Regions from separate parts of the Bradyrhizobium sp. Arg237L genome, predicted to be linked through region 1. Evidence: predicted binding sites of a transcription regulator. Region 1 holds the regulator's gene; each other region holds the start of a gene.
What was found. Region 1 encodes LexA, which represses DNA repair genes until DNA is damaged. Its sites were predicted from a motif close to TGTTCNNNNTGTGTTCNG; they were not measured.
Positions count from the first base shown of each region.

Region 2: a site for LexA is predicted at 2,708-2,725, ahead of rmuC (DNA recombination protein RmuC). Genes of this name have one in related genera too.
Region 3: a site for LexA is predicted at 2,581-2,598, ahead of ruvC (crossover junction endodeoxyribonuclease RuvC). Genes of this name have one in related genera too.
Region 4: a site for LexA is predicted at 3,759-3,776, ahead of OZ411_RS28025 (helicase-related protein). Genes of this name have one in related genera too.

Region 1 is NZ_JAQMIL010000024.1:104,115-111,357, forward strand. It holds gene OZ411_RS17085 (MFS transporter) at 1-1,199, opposite strand, end outside; gene OZ411_RS17090 (ComEC/Rec2 family competence protein) at 1,602-3,890, shown strand; gene OZ411_RS17095 (hypothetical protein) at 3,900-4,085, opposite strand; gene OZ411_RS17100 (hypothetical protein) at 4,275-4,700, opposite strand; gene lexA (transcriptional repressor LexA) at 4,996-5,697, opposite strand; gene glp (gephyrin-like molybdotransferase Glp) at 5,899-7,110, opposite strand; gene OZ411_RS17115 (HAD-IA family hydrolase) at 7,120-7,243, opposite strand, start outside.
Region 2 is NZ_JAQMIL010000044.1:65,469-72,711, forward strand. It holds gene dapE (succinyl-diaminopimelate desuccinylase) at 1-41, shown strand, start outside; gene truA (tRNA pseudouridine(38-40) synthase TruA) at 252-989, opposite strand; gene fmt (methionyl-tRNA formyltransferase) at 996-1,931, opposite strand; gene def (peptide deformylase) at 2,058-2,585, opposite strand; gene rmuC (DNA recombination protein RmuC) at 2,756-3,964, shown strand; gene OZ411_RS25175 (MFS transporter) at 4,007-5,377, shown strand; gene OZ411_RS25180 (hypothetical protein) at 5,484-5,918, opposite strand; gene recR (recombination mediator RecR) at 5,941-6,546, opposite strand; gene OZ411_RS25190 (YbaB/EbfC family nucleoid-associated protein) at 6,548-6,868, opposite strand; gene OZ411_RS25195 (DNA polymerase III subunit gamma/tau) at 6,962-7,243, opposite strand, start outside.
Region 3 is NZ_JAQMIL010000009.1:78,133-85,375, reverse strand. It holds gene OZ411_RS07760 (metallophosphoesterase) at 1-10, opposite strand, end outside; gene ruvB (Holliday junction branch migration DNA helicase RuvB) at 225-1,268, opposite strand; gene ruvA (Holliday junction branch migration protein RuvA) at 1,414-2,031, opposite strand; gene ruvC (crossover junction endodeoxyribonuclease RuvC) at 2,028-2,555, opposite strand; gene OZ411_RS07740 (YebC/PmpR family DNA-binding transcriptional regulator) at 2,745-3,491, opposite strand; gene OZ411_RS07735 (methyl-accepting chemotaxis protein) at 3,694-5,457, shown strand; gene OZ411_RS07730 ((2Fe-2S)-binding protein) at 5,723-6,187, shown strand; gene OZ411_RS07725 (xanthine dehydrogenase family protein molybdopterin-binding subunit) at 6,198-7,243, shown strand, end outside.
Region 4 is NZ_JAQMIL010000052.1:50,510-57,752, reverse strand. It holds gene OZ411_RS28040 (ATP-binding protein) at 187-1,680, opposite strand; gene rpmB (50S ribosomal protein L28) at 1,905-2,210, opposite strand; gene OZ411_RS28030 (DUF3108 domain-containing protein) at 2,653-3,435, shown strand; gene OZ411_RS28025 (helicase-related protein) at 4,045-7,243, shown strand, end outside.

The DNA of each region.
Region 1 (7,243 bases):
CCGGTGGCGGCGAAAGCCGCCGAGGTAATGAACGGCACCAGGCCGCCGCCCCAGCCGTTGCCGATGTGATACGGCACCGATACCGATGTGTAGCGGATCCTGCTGGGGAAGAATTCGGCCAGGAACGCGCCGACCGGCCCGTACACCATCCCGACGTAACAGACGAGGATGAAGATGATGAAGACTGCGATCGGATAGTTGATGTTTCCGGGCTGCGTGACCGTTCCGAGCCACAGATACAGCGGATAGTAGGTGATCGCGGCAAGCAGCATGCCTCCCAGGATCACCGGCTTGCGGCCGATCAGGTCCGACAGCCAGCCAAAGAAGATCAGGCTCGGCGTCGCAAGTAGCAGCGCGGCCCCGACGATGTAGGCCGAGGTCAGAGCGTCCACCTTGGAGACCTGCTGCAGGAAGTACAGCGCCCAGAACTGTCCGCTGTACCAGACTACGCCCTGTCCGATCAGGACGATGATGGCGATTCCGATGTATTTGATGTTCGAGCTAAGGAACGCTTCCTTCCAGGGGTTCCTGGTCATCTGCCCACGGGCCTTGATCTCCTGGAAGATCGGCGTCTCCTGGAGCTGGAGGCGGATGTAGATGGCGATGGCCACCAGCAGGAATGAGAGCAGGAACGGAACGCGCCATCCCCATTCGTTGAAGGCCTGATCGCCGAAATAGATCCGGGTCAGAATGATCACGGCCAGCGACACCACGATCCCGAGCGTCGGCGAGGTCTGGAGCCAGCCGGTGTAGTAGCCGCGTCTATCGTCGGGCACATGCTCGGCAACATAGGTGATGGCGCCGCCATATTCGCCACCCAGGCACAGGCCCTGGATCATGCGTAGCCCGAACAGCACGAACGCGGCGGTGAGACCGATCGACTGATAGGTCGGGATCAGGCCGATCGCGCCCGTTCCCAGTCCCATTCCGGTGAGCGTGATGAGAAACGTATATTTGCGGCCGACCCGGTCGCCCATCCATCCAAAGAGGAATGCTCCGAGCGGACGGATCAGGAATCCTGCAGTGAACAGGGCGATCGTGCTCAGCAGGGCTGCGACGGGGTGGGATTGTTCGAAGAACTTGACCGACAGAACGGCGGCCAGGCTGCCAAAGATATAGAAGTCATACCATTCGATGATGTTTCCGACCGACGCGGCAACAATCACGCGGCGAAAATCGCTCGGTACCTGAATTGCCATGTGCTGCTCCCATTAGTTCAATGACTTCTCCTCGCGTTTTTCAGCGCTCTATTCGCTCGCGGAGTACGCGTGATGCGCGACGCTACAGGCTTGATTTGCAAGTTGCGTCCGCAACGCCGGTCTCAGGGAAGCCTTGAACCACCTGAGAAGGGCTCCAGCGGTCTTCGAACCGCGAGCCACCACTGCCTCATCCCGTCTGTCCGGGCGGAGGCGCAGCCACAGTCTAATCCTCAATGGGACTGCGGCCTTATGAGACTTTCGGCGCAGTCGGGTTTGAAGCCGGCTGAAGAGCCAGCGCTAGGATTGGGAGCGCCACCGGCACGACGTTCGCATCTGTTCCGCTATCCCGTGGATACCTGCTTCCGGTAGCTTTGCGGAAACAGGGGTAGTCCAGGGCGCAGGATGTCGGACGAGGGCAGGACGCCGGGCGGCAGGCGCGGCTATGCCGGCACCTGGCCGCCGCGCGAGGCGGTGGCGCCGACGGGTGGGTATGCCCCGATCGGCGTCGGCGCCTGGCCGCCAATCGTCGAGACGTTGCGCCAGTGGGCCCGCCCCGAAGCGGGCGCCGGACGGCTTCTGCCCTGGGTGCCGGTCGCGTTCGGCAGCGGCATCGCGCTCTACTTCGCCGCCGACCATGAGCCGGTGCTGTCGGTCGCGGTCATCGTCGCGATCGCGCTGTGCGCTGTCGCGTTCCTGCTCAGGCGAGGGCGGGCGTTCGCTGTCGCCGTCATGATTGCCGCCGTTGCGGGGGGTTTTGCCGTTGCCACCTGGCGAACCGCGCGGGTCGCGCATGGCGTGCTGGCGCGGCCGATGTTCTCGGTGTCACTCACCGGATTTGTCGAGACGCGTGACATCCGCGAGCGCACCGACCGTTTCGTGCTGCGCGTCGCAAGCATCGAAAGCCAGCGCGGCGCGCCGAAACTTGAGCGCGTTCGGCTGTCGGTGAAGAAGGGCACTGCCCCCGAAGTCGGCAGCTTCGTCGAATTGAAGGCGCGGCTGCAGCCGCCGCTCGCTCCTCTGCGGCCCGGGAGCTACGATTTTGGCCGCGATCTCTATTTCCAGGGCATCGGCGCGTCCGGTTTCGTACTCGGCGCCATCAAGACGACCGCGCCGCCGGAAGGCCGCGGATTTACGCTGCGCTATGCGGCCTTCATGCAGGGCATGCGCGATGCGATCGATGCGCGGATCCGCAACGTGCTCGAAGGCGACAATCGCGCGATCGCGACCGCACTCCTGACCGGCCGGCGCGATGCCATCTCCGAGCCGGTGAATGATGCGATGTTCATCTCGGGGCTCGGGCACGTGCTCTCGATCTCGGGCTACCACATGGCCGTGGTGGCCGGCGTGGTCTTCTTCGCGGTCCGCGCGTTGCTTGCGCTGTTTCCGGTGCTCACCGTGGGCTTTCCGATCAAGAAATGGTCTGCCGCGGCGGCGCTCGTGGCGGCCGCCTTCTATCTTCTGCTGTCGGGTGCGGAGGTCGCGACGCAGCGCTCGTTCCTCATGACCGCAGTGGTGCTGATCGCCGTCATGGTCGACCGCCGCGCGGTGACGTTCCGGACGCTCGCGGTCGCGGCCATGATCGTGCTCGCGATCGCGCCGGAGGCGCTGGTACATCCAAGCTTCCAGATGTCGTTTGCGGCGACGCTCGGGCTGGTGGCGCTGGTGCAGATCGGCATGCCGCATCTGTTCGCCGCGCCAGACCATTCCACAACCGCGCGGATCGCGCTGTGGGGCGGGCGTGAGGTCGCGATGCTGCTGCTGGCGTCGTTGGTGGCGGGGCTGGCGACCACGCCCTATGCCGCCTTTCACTTCCACCGGGTGGCGCCCTTTGGCGTGCTCGCCAACCTCGCGGCGATGCCGGTGGTGTCGGCGCTGGTGATGCCGGCCGGGCTGCTTGGCCTGCTGGCGATGCCGTTCGGTTTCGACGGTGTGTTCTGGGCGATCATGGGCACTGGAATCGATTGGATGATCGTGGTCGCGCAGGGGGTCGCCGCGCTGCCGGGCGCGGTCGGCCACGTCAGTGCGTTCGGGATCGGCCCGCTGATCGCCGCGAGCCTGGGCGTCATCCTGCTCGGGCTGTTGCGCACGCCGCTGCGCTTCGTCGGCGCGGCGGTGCTTCTCATTGCGGTGGTCTGGGCGGTGAGGGCGCCGCAACCGGACATTCTGATTTCCGGCGACGGCCGCAATGTCGCCGTCCGCGGCGGTGACGGGCGGCTGCACCTGATGCGGACTGCGAAGGATGCGTTTCTCGCCAAGGAGTGGCTGGCCGCGGATGCCGATGCCCGCAGCGCGGGCGATCCGTCGCTGACGGAGGGCGTGTCCTGCGATGAGAGCGGCTGCGTGACCTCTGCGGCCGGTGGCGCGTTCATCGCGCTCACCCAGCGATCCGAGGCGCTCGCGGACGATTGCGAGCGGGCGGTGCTGATCGTGACCGCACGGCCGGTGCCGCCAGGCTGCGCGGCGGCGGTCATCGATGCCGAGCGGCTGCGGCGGCAGGGCGGGCTGGCGCTAAGGCGGAACCGGAACGGCTTCGTCATCGACGCGGTCAGGCCCGCCGGCCTCGACCGGCCGTGGTCGCCTGCGATGTCAGGCGAAGGCGAACCCGAGACCACGATCCGGATCCAGGGGGCACCCGTGCCGCGCGCCATCGATGCGACCCCGTCCGAATCCGACCTGCAGTCGGACGACTGAGCGCCCCCTTCAATCACCGCCGGCGTTGGCCGCTAGCTCGAAGGCGCCGAGCCGAAATTCATCCGGATCGCCCGAATGCGACGGCATTTGCACGAGCGTAAAGGTCGCATCCGGAAATCGCTCCCAGATCGCGAGATCTTCCGCTGCGACGGTGAGCCAGCCGAACCTGAACATGTATCGGCCGGGCTCAGCCACTCGTCCGGCTCTTTGCCATGTGATCTTGGTGACCACCGATCACGCCCCCTTGGCGAATAAAGCATCCGTTCCAACACAAAATCACATGCGCCCCCGGATGGCCTCCGGGGCCGCTCAAAACACTTTGCTTGTCACTCGCGGCAACGCTCCGCCGGCCGAGACCGGCGGCGCACGCTGCCCGAAGCTGTCTCAGCCGATGAACAGCGGGTTCGGCGCGGGGCGCTGCTCGACCGCCTTCGGTGCCGGCTCTGCAACATGATGCGTCACTGGCAATTGCAGCACGGTCGCCCGCTGCCCTTCGCAGAGCTGGGTCACCAGCACATGGCTGCCATCGGGAAACTCGATCGCGTCGTGATGACGATCCCGAATATGCGGATCGATCTGGTTGAACTTGCCGACGCGGAAGCCGGTCGTCTTGGTCCAGATCCAGCGATTGTCGTAACGGACGTTATCGGCGAACGCGAGTTCGGTCCCGGGAAGCATGCAGACTGCGACCGTCGGATCGCTTTCCGAAGCGAAGCCGCGGGTCGAAGTGCCGCGGAAGGTGGTGGTGATAAGCGTCTCTCCAACCTGGGCGGGACGCGTCGCCACGGCATGCAGGCTATAGTCACACATCGGATTGCTCCTCATTCGAGATAGCCGACCCGTGCCTGGGAAGAGGCGCAGGCCTCTATCAGAGTGGACGATAACTTATAAGCCTCTGCTTCGTTCTTGGCATTTGTACGGCCCGCGCCTTCGGTCCGTTCACAAACACGATAGCGAGACGCTGCCGCACATCACCTTGCACCGAAGTGCCCCGGCGAATTTACCGGGGCTTTCATTCTAATCATTCTAAGTCGTTCTTGTCATCGCCCTCTAGGGCAGAGCACCCACCTAAGTACCCAGACGGGGCTGCTGCGTCCTGGTCGTCTCAGTACTTGCGATAAAGCCCGATCAGCTTGCCCTGGATCCGCACCCGGTTCGGCGGCAGGATGCGGACTTCGTAGGCCGCATTGGCAGGCTCCAGCGCAATCGAGGCGCCGCGGCGACGGAAACGCTTCAGCGTGGCCTCTTCCTCATCGATCAGCGCCACCACGATGTCGCCGGTGTTGGCGGTTTCGTTGCGCTGGATCAGCGCCATGTCGCCGTCGAGGATGCCGGCCTCCACCATGGAATCGCCGCGCACCTCGAGCGCATAGTGCTCACCGGAGCCGAGCATGTCGGGCGGCACGCTGATGGTGTGGCTGCGGGTCTGCAGCGCCTCGATCGGCGTACCCGCCGCGATCCGGCCCATCACGGGAACAGCGACGGGACGGTTGCCATCGTCTTCGGCCACGGCCGCGCTGGTCGTGCGCTTGCCGAGCGTGCCCTCGATGACGCTCGGCGTGAAGCCGCGGCGGCCGTTGCCGGCGGCGGAGAGCTCGGGCAGTTTGATCACCTCGATCGCGCGGGCGCGGTTCGGCAGGCGACGGATGAAGCCCCGTTCCTCCAGCGCCGTGATCAGGCGGTGGATGCCGGACTTCGAGCGCAGGTCGAGCGCGTCCTTCATCTCATCGAACGAAGGAGGCACGCCGGCCTCTTTCAGCCGTTCGTTGATGAAACGCAGAAGTTCATACTGTTTGCGCGTAAGCATCGCGAGCATTCCCCCGGTTGGTAGCGTCGTTCGATCCGAGACTTGAGAAGAGCTGATCTCGGGAGTAACGCACTCCCATTCGTAGACAGCGAGTTTCGAAACAAATCATGAACGGACACTATATGTTCGATATGTGTTCCGCAACCACTTAATTTCTGGTGAACGCGATCAGAGATGCTTCAGTAGGTGCTGGTCGCGGCGTCATTCAGGCAATCGGAGAATGTCGCAAGGCGCGCCTTTTGCTGCGGCCGGCGCGAATGGCGGACGGATCACAAGTGCCTGCGCCGCAGTGAGATTCCCAAGCAGCGAACTGTCCTGCTTGGTGACCGGCGTTGCGATCAGCGTGCCGTCGTCGCGCTCTTCGAGAAGCGCGCGAAGATAATCTTCGCGCTGATCGTTGGCGGCGAGATCGCGGCCGAGCAGGGCGCTTTCGCTGACGTGATGAACAGCCGAGCGGCCGAGGAGGGCCCGAATCAACGGCACCAGGAACAGGTAGGCGCAGACATAGGACGACACCGGATTGCCGGGTAGGCCGATCACTCGCATCGTGCCGAGTCGGCCATGCATCATCGGCTTGCCGGGCCGCATCGCGATCTTCCAGAACGCCATGGTGACGCCCTCGGCCTCGAGCGACGGCTTTACGAGGTCGTGGTCGCCGACCGAGGCGCCGCCGGTGGTGATGAGGATGTCGGCGCCCGCGGCATGCGCGCGGCGGATGCCCTCGGTGGTGGCGGCAACCGTGTCGGCGGCGACCCCCAGATCGATCGCTTCAGCGCCTTCCGCGCGCGCCAGCGCCCGCAGCGCATAGCCGTTGGAATAGACGATCTGGCCCGGGCCCGGAGAGGTGCCGGGCATCACCAGTTCGTCGCCGGTCGCGAGCACGGCCACCTTCGGCCGGCGCCGCACGGCGAGTTCCGGATAGTTCATCGACGCCGCCAGCGACAGCGCGCGGTCGGTCAGCCGGCTTCCGCGCCTGAGCAGCACGTCGCCTTCACGGAAATCGACGCCGGCGGGACGGATATGCCGCCCGGCGATGGCAGCTTCGGTGATGGTGATGTGATCGCCATCGACCCGGGTGTCTTCCTGGATCACGACGGCATCGGCGCCGGCGGGAATGACGCCGCCGGTGAAGATCCGTGCCGCTTCCCGCGGACCAAGTTCCCGATCGAACGGCCGGCCCGCGGCGACTTCGCCGATCACCTTCAGCCGCGCGCTGAGATCGGCGGCATCGGCGGATCGCACCGCATAGCCATCCATCGCCGACATCGCCAGTGGCGGCTGAGTACGCTTTGCTGCGACGTCACGGGCGAGCGTGCGGTGATAGGCGGCATCGAGCGCGACCATCTCTTCCGGCAATGGTTCCGCGCCGGCGAGGACCGCGGCTAGCGCATCGGCGACCGGCATCAGGGCCACGGGCAACTCCTAAATTCCGAGCGCGAGAAGCGCGTTCGTCACATCATCTGACGATGTGACGTGAATGGCTGTGAGACCTGCCGCCCGTGCGCCGCGGATGTTCTCGGCGGAATCGTCGAAGAACACGATGCGC
Region 2 (7,243 bases), on a different contig from region 1:
CGCAAGTCTATCGCGGCGTGCTGGACAGGTATTTTGCGTAAGCGCTGAGGCTTTTTTCTCAGCCTTCGCCACCCATTCCGCCGTCATGGCCGGGCTTGTCCCGGCCATCCACGCCTCTCCTCCTGGGAAGAACTATCCCATCGTCATGCCCGGCCTTGTGCCGGGCATCCACGCCCTTCCTCAAGCCTCCTGCACAGAAAGACGTGGATGGCCGGGACAAGCCCGGCCATGACGGCGAAGGGGCGTCGGTCCTAATACTCCACCCGCACCAGATACAGCCCCTCCGGCGGGGCCACCGGCCCGCAGGCGGCGCGGTTGCGGGCGACGAGCGCTGCGCCGAGATCGTCCGCGGTCCAGCGGCCTTCGCCGACCCAGACCAGCGAGCCCACCATCGAGCGCACCTGGCTGTGCAGGAACGAGCGCGCCGAGGTAACGATGCTGACCGCATCGCCGTTGCGCGTGACGTCAAGCTGGTCGAGGGTTTTCACCGGCGATTTGGCCTGGCAGTCGGTGTCGCGGAACGTCGTGAAGTCGTGCTTGCCGATCAGGCGCTGCGCGGCTTCATGCATCGCATCCGTATCGAGGCGACGCGGCACGCGCCAGACGCGCCGGATGTCGAGAGCGAGGTTCGCGCGCGTGTTCCTGATACGATAGAGGTAATGGCGCTTTTTCGCCGAGAAGCGCGCCTCGAAATCATCTGGTACGATCTCGGCTGCGAGCACCGCGATCGGATTTGGGCGCAGATGCGCGTTCAGGCCGTCGCGAAGGCGGTCCGGCGGAAACGGCTTGGCGATGTCGCAATGCGCGACCTGTCCGAGCGCATGGACGCCGGCATCGGTGCGGCCGGAACCGTGGACGCGAACCTCCTCGCCACACATCGCCTTGACCGCGGTCTCCAGCGCGCCCTGCACGGTCGGTGCTGTTTCCTGGATTTGCCAGCCGGAGAACGGCGTGCCGTCATATTCGATGGTGAGCTTGTAGCGGGGCATGACGACTTACGTGAACCGCGCGCCGGCCTTTAGCGGCGTGCCGCGCAGGAAGTCGATCGATTTCATCCGCGCCTTGCCTTCGCGCTGCAGCTCGAGGATGCGGATGGCGCCTTCGCCGCAGGCGATAGCAAGGTTATCGTCCAGCACTGTGCCTGATGCGCCCGAGCCGTTCGCCAGTTCGCAGCGGAGAATCTTGATACGCACCGTTTCGCCATCGTGTGGCAATTCAGTCCAGGCGCCAGGAAATGGCGACAGGCCGTGGACATGCCGCAGCACGTCGTGAGCAGGTCTATTCCAGTCGATCCGCGCCTCAGCCTTGTCGATCTTGGCGGCGTAGGTGACGCCGTCCTCGCTCTGCTTGGTCAGTTGCAGCCCACCGCGCTCCAGCGCGGCCATCGCCCGCACCACCAGGTCGGCCCCGAGCGGCGCCAGCGCATCGTGCAGGTCGGCCGCTGTCATCCGGTCGGTGATCGGAAGCCGCTCGACCATCGCGACATCGCCGGTGTCGAGGCCGATATCCATCTTCATCACCATCACGCCGGTCTCGGCGTCGCCGGCCATGATGGCGCGATTGATCGGCGCGGCGCCGCGCCAGCGCGGCAGAAGCGAAGCGTGCAGGTTGTAGCAACCGAGCCTTGGCGCATCGAGGATGGCCTGCGGCAGGATCATGCCATAGGCGACCACGACCGCCGCATCGGCCTGATGCGCGCGGAATTCGTCCAACGCTTCCGGCGTCTTCAACGTCTTCGGCGTCAGCACGGGAATGCTGTTTCGCCGCGCCTCCTGTTCGACCGGCGTCGGTTGCAATTGCAGGCCACGCCGCCCGCCCGGCTTCGGCGCGCGGGTATAAACCGCGGCGATCTCGTGGCCGTGGCCGGCCAGTTCGAGCAGCGTCGGCACGGCGAAATCGGGCGTACCCATGAAGATCAGGCGGAGCGGCATGGGGCGGGTTACCTCGGCTCAAGGTAGGGTACTCGTCATGGCCGGGCTTGTCCCGGCCATCCACGGCTGCAGAGAACGTGGATGCCCGGGTCAAGCCCGGGCATGACGGCGAAAATAGTGCCGACCTTACTCCACCGCGCGCTTGGCGGCCTTGGCGAACTTCTTCAGCACGCGGTCGCGTTTCAGCTTCGACAGATAGTCCACGAACAGGATGCCGTTCAAATGGTCGATCTCGTGCTGGATGCAGGTGGCGTAGAGGCCCTCGGCGTCCTCCTCGTGCACCTTGCCGTCGATGTCGGTGAAGCGCACGCGCACCCGCGCCGGCCGCTCGACTTCCTCGTAATATTCGGGGATCGACAGGCAGCCCTCCTCATAGACCGACTTCTCCTCGGACGCCGAGATGATCTCCGGATTGATGAAGACACGCGGCTTCGGTGTGGTCTCGCCGTTCTCGTCCTTTTTCGCGAGATCCATGGTGACCAGCCGCAGCGGCTGCGCGACCTGGATCGCGGCCAGCCCGATGCCGGGCGCCTCGTACATGGTCTCGAACATGTCGTCGACCAGCTTGCGGATCTCAGGCGTGATCTTTTCGACGCGTTGGGAGACGAGCCGCAACTGCTTGTCCGGCAGGATGATAATTTCTCTTAAGGCCATGGCTGGCGATTTAAGCGCTTGATATGCCGGGGTCAATGCGATCCGGAACCGGTTAAGACCGCCTTAACCATGATTCTTCAGTCTTTCTTAACCATGAAACTTCACGGCTTGTTAACCATAAATGTTCCACTTTCGTTCGCGCTCGCCAGCGAATCGGCTATAGCGCTTGCATGAACCAGATTCTCTTCATGGTCGGCGACTGGCCGGTCCGCGTCGCTGATGCGCTGGTTGCGTTCGGCGTGCTCGTGGTCGTGCTGCTCCTGACGATCGCCATCGTGATCGCGCGGTCCTCCCGGCGCGGCGCGGAACTGGTGATGGCGCAGACCATCCGCGCCGACGAACTGGAAGAGCGGCTCAGCGAGGTGCTGCGCGCCCAGAGCGAGTCGAGCGGCCGGGTCGATGCCATGACGCAGGCGCTCGCCGGCCGTCAGGCCGAGATGGCGCGCGCGGTCAACGAGCGGCTGGATTCGGTCACCCACCGCGTCGGCCAATCCATGGAACAGACGACGCGCCACACCATGGACAGCCTGCGCCATCTGCACGAGCGGCTCGGCATCATCGACAACGCGCACAAGAACCTTACCGACCTAACGACGCAGGTGACGACGCTGCGCGACGTGCTCGCCAACAAGCAGTCGCGCGGTGCCTTCGGCCAGGCGCGGATGGAAGCGATTGTCCAGGATGGATTGCCGAAGGATTCCTACGAATTCCAGTTCACGCTATCGAGCGGCAAACGGCCGGATTGCGTGGTGTTCCTGCCGGACCAGCGGCCGCTCTGCATCGACGCGAAATTCCCGCTGGAGGCGATGACGGCGCTGCACGATGCGCGCAGCGACGAGGAACGCAAGATTGCCAGCCAGCGCCTGCGCAACGACGTGATGAAGCATGTCAGCGACATCGCGGAAAAATACCTGATCGCCGGGGAGACCCAGGACACCGCGCTGATGTTCGTGCCCTCGGAGTCGGTCTATGCCGAGATCCATGACGGTTTCGACGATGTGATCCAGAAGGCCTACCGCGCCCGCGTGGTGCTGGTGTCGCCCTCGCTGCTGATGCTCGCGATCCAGGTGATGCAGCAAATCATGAAGGACGCGCGGATGCGCGATGCCGCCGACCAGATCCGCACCGAGGTGATCAAGCTCGGCGACGATCTGTCGCGGCTGCGCGACCGCGTGCTCAAGCTGCAGAACCATTTCTCGCAGGTGAACGAGGACGTGCGCCAGATCCTGGTCTCCGCCGACAAGATCGAGAAGCGCGCCGGCCGGATCGAGGAGCTCGATTTCAGCAAATCGGACGCCCCGGTGGAACTGCCGCGGATCGTGCCGAGCGGCCGGCCGGAATTGTTCCCCGCCCCGCCCAAGCTGCAGGCGGGAGAATAGGACAGGGGCAGATTTTCCCACCGAATCTGCTAACAGGGCTGCATGACTGCGCCTGAAGCGACAGCCGCCGCGACCGAGAAAGCCGAGCCTGCCGCCACCTCCTGGCGCGACGGCCTTGCCGTCTATCTGCAGCCGCGCGTCCTGATCGTGCTGGTGCTGGGCTTCTCGTCAGGCCTGCCGCTGGCGCTGTCCGGGTCGACGCTGCAGGTGTGGATGCGCGAGGTCGGCGTCGATCTCGGCACCATCGGCCTGCTCGCGCTGGTCGGCACGCCCTACACATTGAAATTCCTCTGGGCGCCGCTGGTCGATGCGCTGCATGTGCCGTTCTTCACCCGACATTTCGGACGGCGCCGCGGCTGGCTATTGTTCTCGCAACTGTTGCTGATCACCACCATCCTGCTGCTCGCGATCGCCGATCCCGCACGTTCACCCTGGTTCGCCGCCTTTGCCGCGCTGCTGGTCGCCACCACCTCCTCGACACAGGACATCGTCGTCGATGCCTTCCGCGTGGAGAGCCTGCCCGAGAGCGAGCAGGCCGCCGGCATGGCGTCCTATGTCGCCGCCTATCGCATCGGCATGCTCGTCTCGACCGCGGGCGCGCTGTTCATCGTCAGCGGCTTTGAGGGCGAGGGCCTGGTGCGCTCGTCGGCATGGATGTGGGGTTATGTGGTGATGGCCGCCCTCGTCGTGATCGGCATGATCACCGCGCTGGTTGCAACCGAACCAGCGCAGTCGAAGGACGCCGAAGCGGCCACGGCCGCGGAAACAGCGTTCTCGCGCGTGATCCGCGCGGCGGTCGGCGCCTTCTCCGAGTTCCTGAGCCGGCGCGATGCCATTGCGGCGCTTGCCTTCGTGGTGCTGTTCAAGTTCACCGATGCGTTCTCGGGCACGATGACGGCGCCGTTCGTGATCGACATCGGCTTCAGCAAGGTCGACTACGCCGCGATCGTCAAAGGCGTGGGATTGGCCGCCACCCTGATCGGCGGCTTTGCCGGCGGCTTCGTGGCGCGGCGCTATTCGCTGGCGACGAGCCTGTGGATCGGCGGCATCGTGCAGGCGCTTGCCAACCTCTCCTTCTCCTGGCTCGCGCTGGTCGGCGTCAATCAGTGGGCGCTGGCGCTCGCAATCACCTGCGAAAACTTCACCAGCGCGATCGGCACCGTGATCTTCGTTGCCTATCTCTCGGCGCTGTGCCGCAATCCCCTGCACACAGCGACGCAATATGCACTGCTGACCGCGCTTGCAGCGGTGGGCCGCACCTATCTCTCGTCAGGCGCTGGTTTCGTAGCCAAGGCAACCGGCTGGCCCTTGTTCTTCGCGATCTGCGTGCTGGTCGCGATCCCGAGCCTGATCCTGCTCGCCTGGCTGCAGCGCCGCGGGCATTTCGACGAGCTCGGTCCGGTGAAGGTTTAAAGGCCGTAGCCCGGATGGAGCGCAGCGTAATCCGGGACAATCGAGGTTATGTCCCGCAAAGAAGCCCGGATTACGCTTCGCTGCATCCGGGCTACGAGGCCAAACCTTAGTGCTTCGTCACCACGCTCCACTTGGTGACCACCGCCTCGCTCATCTGCCCCGCTTCCTGTGCGCAGGCGACTTCGTCGACCTTCACCGAGATTTCCTTGCCGACGAAAGGCCTCAGTTGCGCGGCCTGCGCGTCGTTGGCGGGGACAAGCTGGAACGTCTCAGGACCGGTCTCGAGATTGCACAGCCCGTTTGGCGGCGGCAGGCGGCGCGGTTCGCTGGTAAGCTGATAGGTTGCGATGCGCTTGCCGGCTTTCTTGATGTCGCGGACGCGCAGCGTGTTGAGTTCGCCCGACAGCACCTCGCCGGCATGGATCGGCTTGCCCGGCTTCGGCGCGGCCTCCTCCTCTTGGGCCAGCGCGGCGGGCGCGGCAAGCACCGCTCCCAGAATGACCGCAAAGCACAGGCGAATGCCGAATCGGTGGTTCGTCATCTCGTTTCAGTTCCATTAATGTTTAGAAGAGCGTTCGCTGCCGCATGGCTGCGGATAGCGTGCCTTCATCGAGGTAATCAAGCTCGCCGCCGACCGGCACGCCATGCGCCAGCCGGGTCACTCGGACATTGGCCTCTTGAAGCAGATCGGTGATGTAGTGCGCCGTGGTCTGGCCATCCACGGTTGCATTCAGCGCCAGGATGATCTCGTTCACCTGCGGATCATGCGCGCGCGCCACGAGCTGATCGATGGTGAGATCCTGCGGGCCGACGCCGTCGAGCGGCGACAGCGTCGCGCCAAGGACGTGATAGCGGCCATTGGTCGCGTTCGCCCGTTCCAGCGCCCAGAGATCGGCGACGTCGGCAACCACGACGATGATGGAAGGATCGCGGCGCGGATCGGTGCAGACCGTGCAGGGATTCTGCGTATCGATATTGCCGCAGGTCTTGCAGACCTGGATCTTGTCGATCGCCACCTGCAGCGCCGAGGCCAGCGGCGTCATTAAGGCTTCGCGCTTCTTGATCAGGTGCAGCGCCGCGCGCCGGGCCGAGCGCGGACCGAGGCCCGGCAGCCGCGCCAGAAGCTGGATCAGGCGCTCGATTTCAGGTCCGGCGACGCTTGCGGCCATTTCAGGTGAGACCGAGCCCGGGCGGCAGGCCGAGCCCGCCGGTGAGCGCCTGCATCTTCTCCTGCACCGCGAGTTCCGCCTTACGCCGCGCGTCATTATGCGCAGTGACCAGGAGGTCTTCGAGGATCTCGCGTTCCTCCGGCTTCATCAGCGACGGATCGATCCTGACGCCCTTGACCTCCATCTTCGCGCTCATGCGCACCGCGACGAGGCCGCCGCCGGAAATGCCCTCGACCTCGACGTTGCCGAGTTCTTCCTGCATCGCCTGCATCTTGGACTGCAACTGCGCCGCCTGCTTCATCATGCCGAGAAAATCAGCCATCGGTGGTCCCTTCAATGTGTTCGCGCATGATCTCCGCGCCAACGCTGCGCGTTTGTCGCGAAGGAAAAACCGGCCCCACTCTTCCGGATCATGTTAGTCGTCGCTGTCGCCGCTCTCGATGGGGTCTTCGCCGACAATATCGGTCTCCGCCGGCTCGGCGGCAAGCCTGCGCACCTCGACGACCTTCGCGCCGGGAAAGCGGGCCAGAACCTCCTTCACCCGCGGATCGGCTTCGGCCGCGCGCTCGCGCTGGCTCTTCTCGGCGAGATTTTGCGAGCGAATGGTCGGTTGCCCGGCTTCGTTGGAGACGATCACGGTCCAGCGGCGGCCGGTCCATAGTTCCAGCTTGCGCGAGAGATCGGTGACGAGGCCGCG
Region 3 (7,243 bases), on a different contig from region 1:
GTGAGAACATGGGGATGATCGGTGATGCCCCTCGTTGATGGGGTCCGATTGGAGCGGAATTGCGGTGCGTTTGTGCAGATTGTCAGGGGTTGTCCTGCACGAGGATGTGAACGCGCGATTCCGTAGCCCGGGTGGAGCGCAGCGCAACCCGGGACTCCTGCGCCAACGTTTACGAGCGGCCCCGGGTTACGCTTCCGCTCCACCCGGGCTACGGGAATGCAAAATCAATCGTCGTCGTTGCCGAACAGGCCGAACTGCGAGGGATCGCGCGAGGGCTCGGCGAGGCCGAGATGGCGGAAGGCGTGCGAGGTGAGGAGACGGCCGCGCGGCGTGCGCTGCAGGTAGCCGCACTGGATCAGATAGGGCTCGATGATGTCCTCGATCGCATCGCGCGGCTCCGACAGCGCCGCCGCCATCGTCTCGACCCCGACCGGCCCGCCGCCATAGTTCATCGCGATGGTGCTGAGGTAGCGGCGGTCCATCGCATCCAGGCCGGCGGCATCGACCTCAAGCGCGGAGAGCGCGTGATCGGCAATAGCGCGGTCGACCGACGTGGCGTCGGCTGCGGACGCAAAATCGCGGACCCGGCGCAGCAGGCGGCCGGCGATGCGTGGCGTGCCGCGGGCGCGGCGGGCGATCTCGTTGGCACCGTCAGGACTCATGCCGATGTTGAGCACGCGGGCGCCGCGGGTGACGATCTTCTCCAGCTCCTCCTCGGTGTAGAAATTCAGCCGGATTGGAATCCCGAAGCGGTCGCGCAGTGGATTGGTGAGCAGGCCGGCGCGCGTGGTGGCGCCGACGAGGGTGAATTTCGCCAATTCGATCTTCACCGAGCGCGCGGCCGGGCCCTCGCCGATGATGAGGTCGAGCTGGAAATCCTCCATCGCCGGATAGAGCACCTCTTCCACCGCCGGGCTCAGGCGATGGATCTCGTCGATGAAGAGGACGTCGCGCTCTTCGAGATTTGTCAGAAGCGCGGCGAGATCGCCGGCTTTTGCAATCACCGGGCCGGAGGTGGCACGAAAGCCGACGCCGAGCTCGCGCGCGACGATCTGTGCCAGCGTGGTCTTGCCGAGACCCGGGGGCCCGACAAACAGTACATGATCCAGCGCCTCGCCGCGCTTGCGCGCGGCCTCGATGAAGATCGAGAGATTCTTGCGCGCCTGCGCCTGGCCGACGAATTCGGACAGCGATTGCGGACGCAGCGCCGTGTCGCCGACATCATCGGCGCGACGCTCAGGGGTGACGATGCGGGAGGGCGGGTTCATGTCGCCTGCTCCGTGACGATCGTAGGGTGGGCAAAGCGACTTGTCCGCCGTAGCTCGAAGAGCGAAGGCGGAAGCGTGCCCACCATGACGAGCGGAGTGTTGATGGTGGGCACGCTCCGCTTTGCCCACCCTACGGTCTGAGCATTCACTTCGCGAGCTCCTTCAGGCCTAGCCGGATCAGTTGCGCGGTCTCGGCGTGCTCGCCTGCGCTGCGCGAGGCGGCGGCGATGGCGGCGGCGGCTTGCGGCTGGCCGTAGCCGAGATTGACGAGGGCAGAGATCGCGTCCGTCACCGGACGCGGCGCGCGCTCATTGTCGATGGCGCCGGCGAGATGGACCACTGCGGGATCGACATTGGCAAATTGAGGCGCCTTGTCCTTCAACTCGCTGACGATGCGCTCAGCGACCTTCGGGCCGACGCCGGGCGTGCGCGCCACCGCCGCCTTGTCACGCAGCGCGATCGCGTTCGCAAGGTCGGAAGGCGGCAGCGTGCCGAGCACGGCGAGCGCGACCTTGGCGCCGACGCCCTGCACGGTCTGCAACAGGCGAAACCATTCGCGCTCGTTGTCGGTGCGGAAGCCGAACAGCTTGATCTGATCCTCGCGCACATAGGTCTCGATCGAGAGCACCGCGGCCTCGCCCGGCGAGGGCAGCGCCTGCAGCGTGCGCGCCGAGCAATGCACCTGATAGCCGACGCCGCCGACATCGAGGATCACGTAGTCCTCGCCGTAGGAGTCGATGAGGCCTTTCAATTTGCCGATCATAGGCTGGCTACTCTCAGCCGCAGCGCGGTGCTTTGGCGGTGATGGGCATGCGTGATCGCAACCGCGAGTGCATCGGCGGCGTCGGGCGATTGCGGCTCGGCCTTGGGAAGCAGGATCTTCAGCATCACGGCGATCTGGTTCTTCTCGGCGTGTCCGGCGCCGACGACGGTTTTCTTGACCTGGTTCGGCGCATATTCGGCGACCTCGATGCCGAACATTGCAGGCGCCAGCATGGCGACGCCGCGGGCCTGGCCGAGTTTCAGCGTCGCGACGCCGTCCTTGTTGACAAACGTCTGCTCGACCGCGGCCTCTTCGGGGCTGTAGTCGCCGAGCACGGCAGCCAGCCCCTCATGGATCGCGAGCAGCCGGCTCGCCAATGGCAGCCGTTCCGACGGCTCGATCGAGCCACAGCCGACGAAAACCAGCCGGTTGCCCTCGACTTCGATCACGCCCCAGCCGGTGCGGCGGAGGCCCGGGTCGATGCCGAGGATGCGGGTGGGCTTGCGAATCGGCTGGACTGTCATGGAGTAGTGATAACCGCTGCGTTTCGAGAACGAAACACAAACGGGGAGGTCATGCACGGGGAAAGCGACGACCACACCCACCCCGTCATGCCCGGGCTTGTCCCGGGCATCCACGTCCTTCAGCACGCGTGGAAACGCGTGGATGGCCGGGTCAAGCCCGGCCATGACGGCATCACGAGAGAGATGAAGTTAGCCGCCCATCTTCGCCATCAGCGCGTCCGAGATCTCGAAATTGACGAAGACGTTCTGCACGTCGTCGTGCTCGTTCAACAGGTCGATCAGCTTCAACAGCTTCTCGCCGGTCTCGTCGTCGACGGCGATGGTGTTTTGCGGCTTCCAGGTCAGCGCCGCCTTGCGCGGCTCGCCGAATTTCCCTTCCAGCGCCTTGGCGACCTCGCGGAAGGATTCCTGCGAAGCGTAGACCTCGTGGCCGCTTTCGCTCGACACCACGTCGTCGGCGCCGGCTTCGATCGCGGCATCCAGCATCGCGTCGTCCGAGGCGACTTTGTGGTCATATTCGATGATGCCGGTGCGGTCGAACATGAAGGCGACCGAGCCGGTTTCGCCGAGATTGCCGCCGGACTTCGTGAAGTAGGAGCGGATGTCGGAGGCGGCACGGTTGCGGTTGTCGGTCAGGGCCTCGACGATCACGGCGACGCCGCCGGGGCCATAGCCCTCGTAGCGGATCTCGTCATAATTCTCGCCCTCATTGCCGGCGGCCTTCTTGATGGCGCGCTCGATATTGTCCTTCGGCATGTTTTCCGCCCGCGCGGCAACGATCGCGGCGCGCAGCCGGGGGTTCATGGCGGGGTCGGGGGTGCCGAGCTTGGCCGCGACGGTGATTTCGCGGGCCAGTTTGCCGAACAGCTTCGACTTCTGGGCATCCTGCCGGCCCTTGCGGTGCATGATGTTCTTGAATTGGGAATGGCCGGCCATGCGAGGTCCCTTGGGAATCGTCTTTCGAAAAAGGGGATGAGGCGCGGCGTTATAGGCCCCCGACAGGCCAAAATCAAAGACTTGCGGCGTGATCTGGCATGCCGGCCGTGCCGTCTGCCGGAAAATCAGGCAGCCGTTAACCACGACTTCACCTACGAATGAGAGAATCGGACAGTCCATTTCAACTTGCAAGAGAACCCAAATGGCGGCGTTCGGTTTGTTTCGCAAGCGAGTGCCGGAGCCGGTGGTGGCTGTCGAACCGAAAGTTCCGGCCGCAACGGTGCCAGCGCCAGAGGATAACACCTCCCCCGATACCGGCTCGGCCCAGGAGATCCTGGAACTGCTCGAACTCGAGCTCGGCGGCATGATCCGGCAGCTCGAGCGCGCCGCCCAATCGGTGGCCGGCGGGGCCGAGGCGACCGCGGCGACGCTTGCCACCATCCGCGAGCGCACGGATGCGCTGACCGGCCGCACCAACGCGGCGCAGACCACGGCCGAGACCTTCTCGCGGGCCGCCGACAAGTTCACCGATTCGGCGCAAGGGATCGGCGCGCAGGTCCGCGACGCCGGCCGGCTCGCCGACGAGGCCGGAGCCGCGGCGCGCGAAGCCCGCGCCAATGTCGACCGCCTCCGCGAATCCTCCGCCGCGATCGGCAATGTCGTCAACCTGATCGCGCAGATCGCGCGGCAGACCACCCTGCTCGCCCTCAACTCGACCATCGAGGCCGCGCGCGCCGGCGCCGCCGGCAAGGGATTTGCGGTGGTTGCGACCGAAGTGAAGGCGCTGGCGGTGCAGACCCAGGGCGCGACCGAAGAGATCACCAGGAAGATCGAGGCGCTGCAGAGGGATGCCGCCGGCTCGGCCGATGCCGTGCACCGCATCGCGCAGTCGATCGAGGCGATCCGCCCGGTGTTCGAGCATGTCCGCGGCGCGGTGACCGAGCAGCGCAAGACCACCGGCGAGATCGCGCAGAATGCCTCCTCCGCCTCGAGCTTCATCGTCGCGGTCGGCGACGGCGCCGCCGAGATCGATCATGCAACCAGGGAAGCCGAAGCGCATGGCAAGGATGTCGCCCAAGCGGGCCGGGCGGTGACCAGCTTTGCGCAAAAACTGAAATCGCGCTGCGCGGTGCTGCTGCGGCAGGGCGAGCGCGAGGACCCGCGCAAGGGCGAGCGGCTGCCCTGTAGCCTCAAGCTCGAGATGCAAGCGCGCGGCAGCATCATCACCGCGCCGGTCTATGAGATATCCATGGACGGCATCCTGATCTCAGGACCGGAGGCCGAACGGCTGCAACTGCACCAGAGCCTTGCCGCCACGCTTGAAGATGTCGGCGCGGTCAAGATCCGGATCGCCGACAAGACCAAGGCCGGCGCGCAGGCGCGCTTCGAGGCGCTGACCTTGGGGCTGCTCGAAAAGATCGAAGACAAATTGTGGGCGATCCGCGACGAGAACACCGAGTTCGTGATGCGCGCGATGGAAGCCGGCGTGGCGCTGACCAGGATTTTCGAGAACGGGATCGCGAGCGGCGCCATCACGATCGAGGACATGTTCGACACCGACTATGTCGAGATGTCCGGCACCAATCCGGTGCAGTACCGCACAAGAATATTGGACTGGGCCGACCGCGCGCTGCCGCCGTTTCAGGAGGCTTTCCTCGCCAAGGATCCGCGGCTGGCGTTCTGCGCCATGATCGACCGCAACGGCTATCTGCCGGTGCACAACAAGATCTATTCGCACCCGCAGCGGCCGGGCGATGTCGCCTTCAACGCCGCCAACAGCCGCAACCGTCGCATCTTCAACGATGCAGCGGGGCTCGCCGCCGGGCGCAACCAGCGCGCCTATCTGATCCAGAGTTACGCCCGCGACATGGGCAACGGCACCACGGTGATGATGCGCGAGATCGACGTGCCTGTCCGCGTGCGCGGCCGGCACTGGGGCGGCTTCCGCACGGCGTACAAGCTCTGACGGCCGCTTTTCTGGGCAGTCACTGCACTGCCCGGAACTTCACGCAGTCTTTTCAAAACGCACGGTTCTTTCGTGCGGCCCGGATCGATTGTCGCCTCCATCCCCTAGAATGACGCACGCGATTATGTGATGACGACCGTCATTTTATATATCGTCAGCGCGAATTAGCATTGCGGAATATGTCTTCGCTTCCTAGCTCGTCGCGATGCGATACGGTTTCGTTGACGCGTCCGCTGTCCGCGGCCGCTGAATTTGGGGTATGCTTATGGCAACGATACTCACCATCAATGGCGAACAGAAATCCTTCGATGCGCCGCCCGAAATGCCGCTGCTCTGGGTGCTGCGTGACATCTTAGGGATGACCGGCACCAAGTTCGGCTGCGGCATCGCGCAATGCGGCGCCTGCACGGTGCATATCGACGGCAAGGCGGTGCGCTCCTGCGTGTTGCCGGTGAGCGCGGTGCGCGACCGCGCGGTGACCACGATCGAGGCGGTCGGCAATTCGCCTGCCGGCGCGAAGGTGCAGAAGGCCTGGCTCGATCTCGAAGTGATCCAGTGCGGCTATTGCCAGTCGGGCCAGATCATGGCGGCAGCCGCGCTCTTGGCCGCGACGCCGAACCCCGACGATTCCGATATCGATGCGGCGATGGCCGGCAACATCTGCCGCTGCGGCACCTATGTACGGATCCGCGAGGCGATCAAGCAAGCCGCTTCCGGCCGCCAGTCGTAGGAGGCTCATCATGCTGACAGCAGAGAAACTCCACCAGGAAAACAGCACCGGCGGCGTCTCGCGCCGCGCGCTCCTCACCGGTGGGCTCACCACAGGCTTTTTGCTCGCTTTCCATCTGCCGCTGCGCGCGGCGAGCTATGCCATGAACGAGCCGGTGCAGCCGCCTGATGTAACCGCGGGCAAGTTCGCGCCGAATGCGTTCATCCGCATCGACGAGACCGGCAATACCACGCTGATCATGCCGCAGGTCGAGATGGGCCAGGGCACCTACACCTCGATTTCGATGGTCCTCGCCGAGGAGCTCGATGCCGATTGGACCAAGGTCGCACTGCTGCACGCGCCGCCGAACGACAAGCTCTACGGCAACCCCACCTTCGGCCTGCAGGTGACCGGCAACTCCAACTCGATCCGCGCCTGGTGGAAGCCGTTGCGCACCGCTGGCGCCACTGCGCGCGCCATGCTGGTGCAGGCCGCGGCCGCGGAATGGCAGGTCGATCCTGCAAGCTGCACGGCGTCCAAGGGCGAGGTCACCCATGCCGCCAGCGGCCGCAAGCTCGGCTATGGCGCGCTGGCGCTCGCCGCGCAGGGCCAGACGCCGCCAAAGGACGTCCCGCTCAAGGACCCCAAGGATTTCGTCTATATCGGCCAGCCCTTGAAGCGGCTGGATACGCCGGAGAAGGTCAACGGCAAGGCTGTCTATGGCATCGATGCGCTGCTGCCGGACATGAAGTTTGCGACCGTCGCCGCCTGCCCGGTGTTCGGCGGCAAGGTCGCCAAGGTCGACGATACCGCCGCGACGAAAGTCCCCGGTGTGCGCAAGATCGTGGTGCTCGACGATATGGTCGCCGTGATCGGCGATCACATGTGGGCGGCGAAGAAGGGCCTCGAAGCGCTCAAGATCGAATGGGACGAAGGGCCGAACGCCAAGATCGGCTCGAAGGAAATCTGGCAGCATCTGCGCGCCGCCAGCGAGAAGGACGGCGCGGTTGCGAAATCGGTCGGCGACATCGCCAAGGGGCTTGCGACCGGTGACAAGTTCGAAGCCAGCTTCGAGAT
Region 4 (7,243 bases), on a different contig from region 1:
CTTGGCGGTGCTAGTCACACGGATGCGCCGAGAGCCATTTCAACATCAAAGACCGGAGTCTCGAATACGCCTTCCGGGCGATAGCATGGTGATCGAGTTTGCCGTGCTTAAGCCTTCACGAGGGCGCCGACCCCTATTTGCCTGGTTAGAACGCCTTTGCGTTAGAGGTTAGCAATCGATGGTGAATCAGCTCGATCGATGCGAGTAAAGGAGTTCGTCCAGCCTGCATGCGGCTCTGTAGATCGCGCTACGCCGATTGCTGCTCTTGCCATTGTTACCCTGTGCGCGATTCAAACTTGCCAATAGATGCGGGCGTAGCGCGGCGGCTTTACGGTAGTTGGACGGCAAACCCTGGACCGCGTTTGCAAAAAGCACGTCAGCGATTTCATCAGTTGGCGGAACAACACTTCCATCCAAAATTGCTGCCATTATCTTGGACGGCTTGCCCAAATGCTCCTTCTGGGCGGTTGATTTCCGCAACAGTCGTTGGACGACCGCGTCTCGGCTAGCAGGGTGTGTCGCAACTTGTCGGCGAAGGTCATCCACGATTTCATCGACGCTGCAGCCTGCCGCTCTAATGTAGTACCAAATCGGGAGCCATCGTCGCTGCGCATGTGCTTGAAAGTGGATGTATTGCATAGGGTCCGCGACCCTCTCCCCTTCAAGAAAATTTCTGATCACAGCGTCGGCCGTAACGTTGTCTCGAATTACCTGTGCACGGTGGCGCTCAACCGCTTTGACGGGCTCCACATCGCCGATCAGTCTGAGGGCCGGTGCGCCCTTTGTTTCAGAAAAATCGCCTTCGCGAATGAATTGAATGTTCGAAAGAAGCGATTTGTCTATAACGAAGGTCCCGCTTTTGCCGTTAACTTCACCCGTATCCAAATTGAGTGTCGCGTCGACCCCTGTAGCTACTCTTCTCATTCGCGTCGAGAATTCGGCCACCGCCTTCTGCTCTCGATCGGCGATAATTTGTCTTAACTCGCCGGGCTTGATCGCTCGTGTTTCACCAACGTAGCGATAGTAGATCGTTCCTTCCTTAAGGTCGTTGCCAATATTCTTAAGCGCCATTATGGGAGCGTGTGCATGCTTTTCGACGTGTATAATGCCGATCGATTTTCCGCCGAGTTCAATAGCAGTTTTCGATATCCGAGGTATCGGGTCGAGCGAGCTGGCAAGCGTGCGATTTATTTCTGCAGGATCTGTCTTTGCGAAATTCTCGTCTGATAGGCCTTCCACTGAAAAGGTCTGATTGACGACGCCAAAGAAGATATAGCCGCCATTGTTGTTCGCGAGCCCGGCGATTGATCTGATAACATCAGCGAAGCGGACTTCAGGATTGAGACGAAACGCGCGCTTGCATTCTGTATGATCGGTTTCTCCGGCCGAAAGTATCCAAGCTCCGGCCTGTTCGTGGAACATCGATCTAAGGTGTGTCTGCTCGACGGCCGTGCGCGGAGTGCTTCTGCTGTCCGCTTGCGCTTCCCAGTTTTGCAAAAACTCATCGAGGGCCGCTTGAGTGGCCTCCTCGACTGATGCGCCATACTTACTTTGCTTTATTTGCGTAATTCGGCCCGAACTGATCAGCCGTTTCGGCTTGTTGAAGAAGAAATGAATAACGTCATTTTTCATTCCGCGCCGGAGCATCGCCTTCGCAAGGGCGATCTCGTCGTCAGTCATTGTGCGTCGGCGCTTCCCCATCCTCATCGCTATCCGAATCGGGTCTAACTACGCAAATTTAACGTGTTTCAGGATGAAGCGCCGTGCGCCATACGACATTGTCCACCAGAGCCAAGATTGGTGCGGTAGCCTTCAACGTGTGCGGGATACGAATAAACATAAACGGCCGGGTCTTTCGACCCGGCCGCTCAAACTCTCAAACCATTACTCTGATACAGCCAGCCTCAGCTCGCCCGCTTCTCCGCAGCCGCAGCCTGCTTCTTCTCGATCTGCCGCTTCAGCTCCAGCGCGCGCGGCGAGAGGTGCGCGGCATTCGCCTTCCGCAGGAACGCATCGAGGCCGCCGTTGTGGTCGACGCTCTTAATCGCGTTCGAGGAGACGCGCAGGCGGATGTTGCGGCCGAGCGATTCCGACTGGAAGGTGATGTTGCAGAGGTTCGGCAGGAAACGCCGCTTGGTCTTGATGTTCGAGTGGCTCACCTTGTGGCCCACTTGCGGGCCCTTGGCCGTCAGTTCACAGCGCCGCGACATTGTTCAAATCCTCTTCCATCCCCGCTTAACCAACAGCGCGCGCCGCGCGCGGCGGGGGTCCAATTCCACGTCCATTTTCCAGGAACCGCGGACGTATAGGGGGTGAGCCGCAAAGCGTCAAGGTTTTATAGCTTTCAGGGCCTCGTTCCGGTGCCCTGAAACTCCTAATTTGACCGCGTTTTCTTTGCGCCGGCCGGTAAAACGCTATGGAGCCCAAAACCTGCACGTTCACAAGGCTGTTCAGCGGTTTAACCTACCATATAAAGGGCGTATTCAGGCTCGTAAGGTGGTTCCGTTTTCGCCCGCGTTGCTTGCCGGTCATTTCTTCTCTTCCCAAATGATCTCTGGCGCCGACGACAGGATCGTTAAGTTTGTGAGCATTTTCAGCAGTTTTCTGCCCTCCGTGAGGGAATCCTGGCTGTTGTGCGCCGGCGCGCTGTTCATGCTGTTGCCGGAGGGCGCGCACGCGCAGGGCCGGCTGGATGCGCAGTACGAGGCCTCGCTCGCCGGTATCGCCGTCGGCAAGGGAAGTTGGACCATCGAGATCGGTGACGACACCTTTTCCGCGATCGCGCAGGGCGGCACCGCCGGGCTCTTGAAGGCATTCGCCGGCGCCGGCGGGATGGGCGGGTCCCAGGGGCGCGTGGTCAACGGCGCGCTGGTGGCATCGGGCTATACCGTCAACTACAACAGCTACAAGAAATCCGAGATCATCCGGATGGCGCTCGGCGGCGGCGGCATCAAGGAAACCGTGATCGAGCCGGAACCGCCGGTCGATCCGAACCGCATCCCGGTCACCGAGGCCCACAAGAAGAACGTGTTCGATCCGATGACCGGCTCGCTGCTGCGAGTGCCGGGCACGGGCGAACTGATGAGCCCGGATAGCTGCCGCACCAGCGCGGGCATTTTCGACGGCCGGTTGCGCTACGATTTGAAGCTCGATTTCAAGCGCGTGGAAATGGTCAAGGCGGAGAAGGGCTATCAGGGCCCGGCGCTGGTCTGTGCGATCTATTTCACGCCGATCGCGGGCTATATCCCCGACCGTCCCGTCATCAAGTATCTCGCCGAAGCGCGCAACATGGAGATCGCCTTCGTGCCGATCGCGGGCACGCGCATCCTGATCCCGTACCGCGTCAAGATCCCGACGCCGTTCGGGCTCGCCATGCTGGAGGCGACGTCGTTCGTGACGTCGGCCACGCCGCCGCGGGTGGCGAAGACGCAGTGAGGCTGCGCACCGTCATTCCGGGGCATCGCGAAGCGATGAGCCCGGAATCCATTTCTCCGCTGGTGCATGCGGCCCGATGGATTCTCTGATGTGCAAGAGCACATCATAGCTCGTCCTGCGGACGCCCCGGAATGACGGAGAAACAGGAATCCTGTTGACTCTTTGCCGCTTCTGATTCGACTCCGCATCTCAACGATTTTAAGGAATTTGCCCGCGCCGTGACCATCCTCAAACCCCATCTAGTGCTGGAACTGAAGCGCCGCCGCGACATGTTGCGGTGAACGGAGAAGAACGGCAGTGGAGTCAGCGATTCGGCCGCGATTTGTTCTAGACTCGTTCCGAAGCTTAAGCCGCGGCGGAGGGGCCGTCGCATTGTGAGACAATTTTTTGCGGAAGTGCCGGCACATGAACAGCTTTATCCCCCTCACCCTGAGGAGGTCGCGCGAGCGACTGTCTCGAAGGGCGAGGGCCCCCGATGCCTATGGCAAGCGGGAATGCATGGATATATCCGCACCTCATCCTTCGAGACGCGCGTTCCGCGCTCCTCAGGATGAGGAACTGAGATAGCGTTCGCGGCCGACAAGCACCAAGAAAAGTACCAAGAACATCATGGCTCTTTCCTCTCCTCCCTTCGCCCATGAGCGCGCGCCCGGCGCCGGCGTCACCGCCGTGCTCGGGCCGACCAATACCGGCAAGACGCATCTCGCCATCGAGCGCATGCTTGGGCATTCGTCCGGGCTGATCGGGCTGCCGCTGCGGCTCTTGGCGCGCGAGGTCTACAACAAGATCGCCGATCGCGCTGGGCCCGAGAGCGTCGCGCTGATCACCGGCGAGGAGAAGATCAAGCCGAAGTCGCCGCGCTTCTGGGTCTCGACGGTCGAGGCGATGCCGCGCGATCTCGACGTCTCGTTCCTTGCGGTCGACGAGATCCAGATCGCGGCCGATCTCGAGCGCGGGCATGTCTTCACCGACCGCATCCTCAATCGGCGCGGCCGCGATGAGACGCTGCTGCTGGGGGCTGCGACGATGCGTCCCATCATCGAGCGGCTGCTACCCGGCGCCTCCATCATCACAAGGCCAAGGCTCTCGACGCTCGAATTCGCCGGCGACCGCAAGATCACGCGGCAGCCGCGGCGCACCGCGATCGTCGCGTTCTCGGCGGACGAGGTCTATGCGATTGCGGAATTGATCCGCCGCCAGCATGGCGGCGCGGCGGTCGTGCTCGGCTCGCTCTCGCCGCGCACGCGCAATGCGCAGGTCGCAATGTTCCAGAACGGCGACGTCGATTACCTCGTCGCCACCGACGCCGTCGGCATGGGGCTGAATCTCGACGTCGATCACGTCGCCTTTGCCTCCGACCGCAAATACGACGGCTATCAGTTCCGTCGCCTGACGCCGGCCGAGTTCGCGCAGATCGCCGGACGCGCGGGGCGCGCGACGCGCAATGGCACCTTCGGCACTACGGGCCGCTGCGCGCCGTTCGAGCCGGAACTGGTGAACGCGCTGCAGAACCACACCTTCGACAGCGTGAAAATGCTGCAATGGCGCAATTCGAAGCTGGATTTCTCCTCGCTCGGCAGCCTGCAGGTCTCACTGTCGCTGCCGCCTTCGCATGAGGTGCTGACGAGGGCGCCGATCGCGGAAGACATGCGCGTGCTCGACCATGCCGCGCGCGATGCCGAGGTGCGCGACATGGCGCATGGCGCTACCGCCGTCGAGCGGCTATGGGAGACTTGTCAGATACCCGATTACCGAAAGCTCTCGCCGGCCGCCCATGCCGAGCTTGTGACCACCGTTTACGGCTTCCTGATGCAAAAGGGGCGTATTCCCGATGCATGGTTTGCCGCCCAGGTCGATCAGGCCGACCGCGTCGACGGCGACATCGACACGCTGTCGGGCCGGATCGCTCAGGTGCGCACCTGGACCTTCGTGGCGAACCGGCCGGACTGGCTGTCCGATCCCGAACATTGGCAGGGGATCACGCGCGAGCTCGAAAATAAATTATCCGATGCGCTGCATGAACGGCTCACGGAGCGTTTCGTTGATCGGCGTACCAGTGTATTGATGCGCCGCCTGCGGGAGAACTCTGTTTTGAATACTGAAATCGGCAAGACCGGCGAAGTCATCGTCGAGGGGCATGTGATCGGCCGGCTCGACGGATTCACTTTTGCGCCTGACGCGGCGGAAGCGGGCTCAGATGCCAAGGCGCTGCAGGCCGCAGCGCAGCAGGTGCTGGCGCGCGAGATCGACACGCGGGCCGAGAAACTGAGCGCCGCACCGGACGAAACCTTCGTGCTGACCTCCGACGGCACCATCCGCTGGACCGGCGATGCGGTGGCCAAACTCGTCGCGGCCGACGACGCGCTGCATCCGCGCTTGCGCATCATCTCCGACGAGCGGCTGACCGGCGCGCCGCGCGAGGCCGTGCAGAACCGGCTCGATCTCTGGCTCAAGACGCATATTACGAAATTGCTCGGGCCGCTGTTCGACCTGTCGAAGGCGGAGGATCTGCAAGGCATTGCACGCGGCATCGCGTTCCAGCTCGTGGAAGCGCTCGGCGTGCTGGAGCGGATCAAGATCTCGTCCGAGATGAAGGATCTCGACCAGCCCTCGCGGGCGACGCTGCGCAAATACGGCGTGCGGTTCGGGGCCTACCACATCTATTTCCCGCAGCTCCTGAAGCCGGCCGCACGCGCGTTGGCCTCGCTGCTCTGGGCCGAGAAGCAGGACAATGTCGATCTCTCGGCGCTCTCCAATGTGCAGCATCTGGCGTCGAGCGGGCGCACCTCGTTCCCGATCGACAAGGCACTGCCGCGCGATGCCTATCGCGTGCTCGGCTACAAGCAGTGCGGCGAGCGCGCGGTGCGCGTCGACATCCTGGAGCGGCTGGCGGACCTGATCCGTCCCGCACTGGCCTGGCGCGAGGGCTCGGCCGGCGAGAAGCCCGCGGGCGCGTTCGACGGCCGCGGCTTCGTGGTGACGCAGGCGATGACCTCGCTCACCGGCTCGGCCGGCGAGGATTTCGCCTCGATCCTGCGCGCGCTCGGCTATCGCATGGAACGCCGCCCGGCCCCGCCGCCGAAGCCGGTGGAAGTGGTCGAGACAGTGTCCGCCGAGACGCCGCCGGTGGAAGCGCCTGCCGAGGCTGCGGCGGAGGCACCGGTGGAAGAAGTGGCCGCCGAGCTGCCCGCGTCCGATGAGGTTAGCCCATCCGCGGCGCTGTTGCCCGAAGTTACCCTGGCGCCCGCGCCGAGCGAGGAACCAGCGGCTGCCGCCGCAGAGCCCATCGCTGAAGCGCAGCCGGAACCGGAAGCGACTGAGGCGCAGGCAGAGCCGGTGGCTGAAGCGCAGCCGGAGCCTGAGGCGATCGAGGCGCAGGCAGATCCAGTCGCCGAAGTACAGGCGGAGTCAGCCATTCCCGCAGAGGTCCCTGCCGACGCGCCGGCAGAGCCGATGCCAACGGAGGCTATAGCCGAGGCTGCAGCCGGTGCCGAGGAAGCCGCACCTGCCGAAGCAGTCGCCGCGCCCGCCGCAGCCGAGACCCCGGCCGAACCGCAACTGGTCGAAGTCTGGCGCCCCGGCGGCCGCTCCGAGGAGCGTCGCCCGCGCCATGACCGCAACCGCCACCGCCATCAGCCGCGCGAGGGCGCGCAGGGCGCGGCCGCAGCGGGCGAAGGTGCCGATGGCGCGCAGCGCGACCAGCAGCGCCGTGGCCGCCGCCATCACGAATTCCGCAAACCCCGTGAGGACGCGCCCCCCGCGGAAGCAGCCGCTGCAGCCGCCAGCAATGGCGCCCCGCGCGAGGACA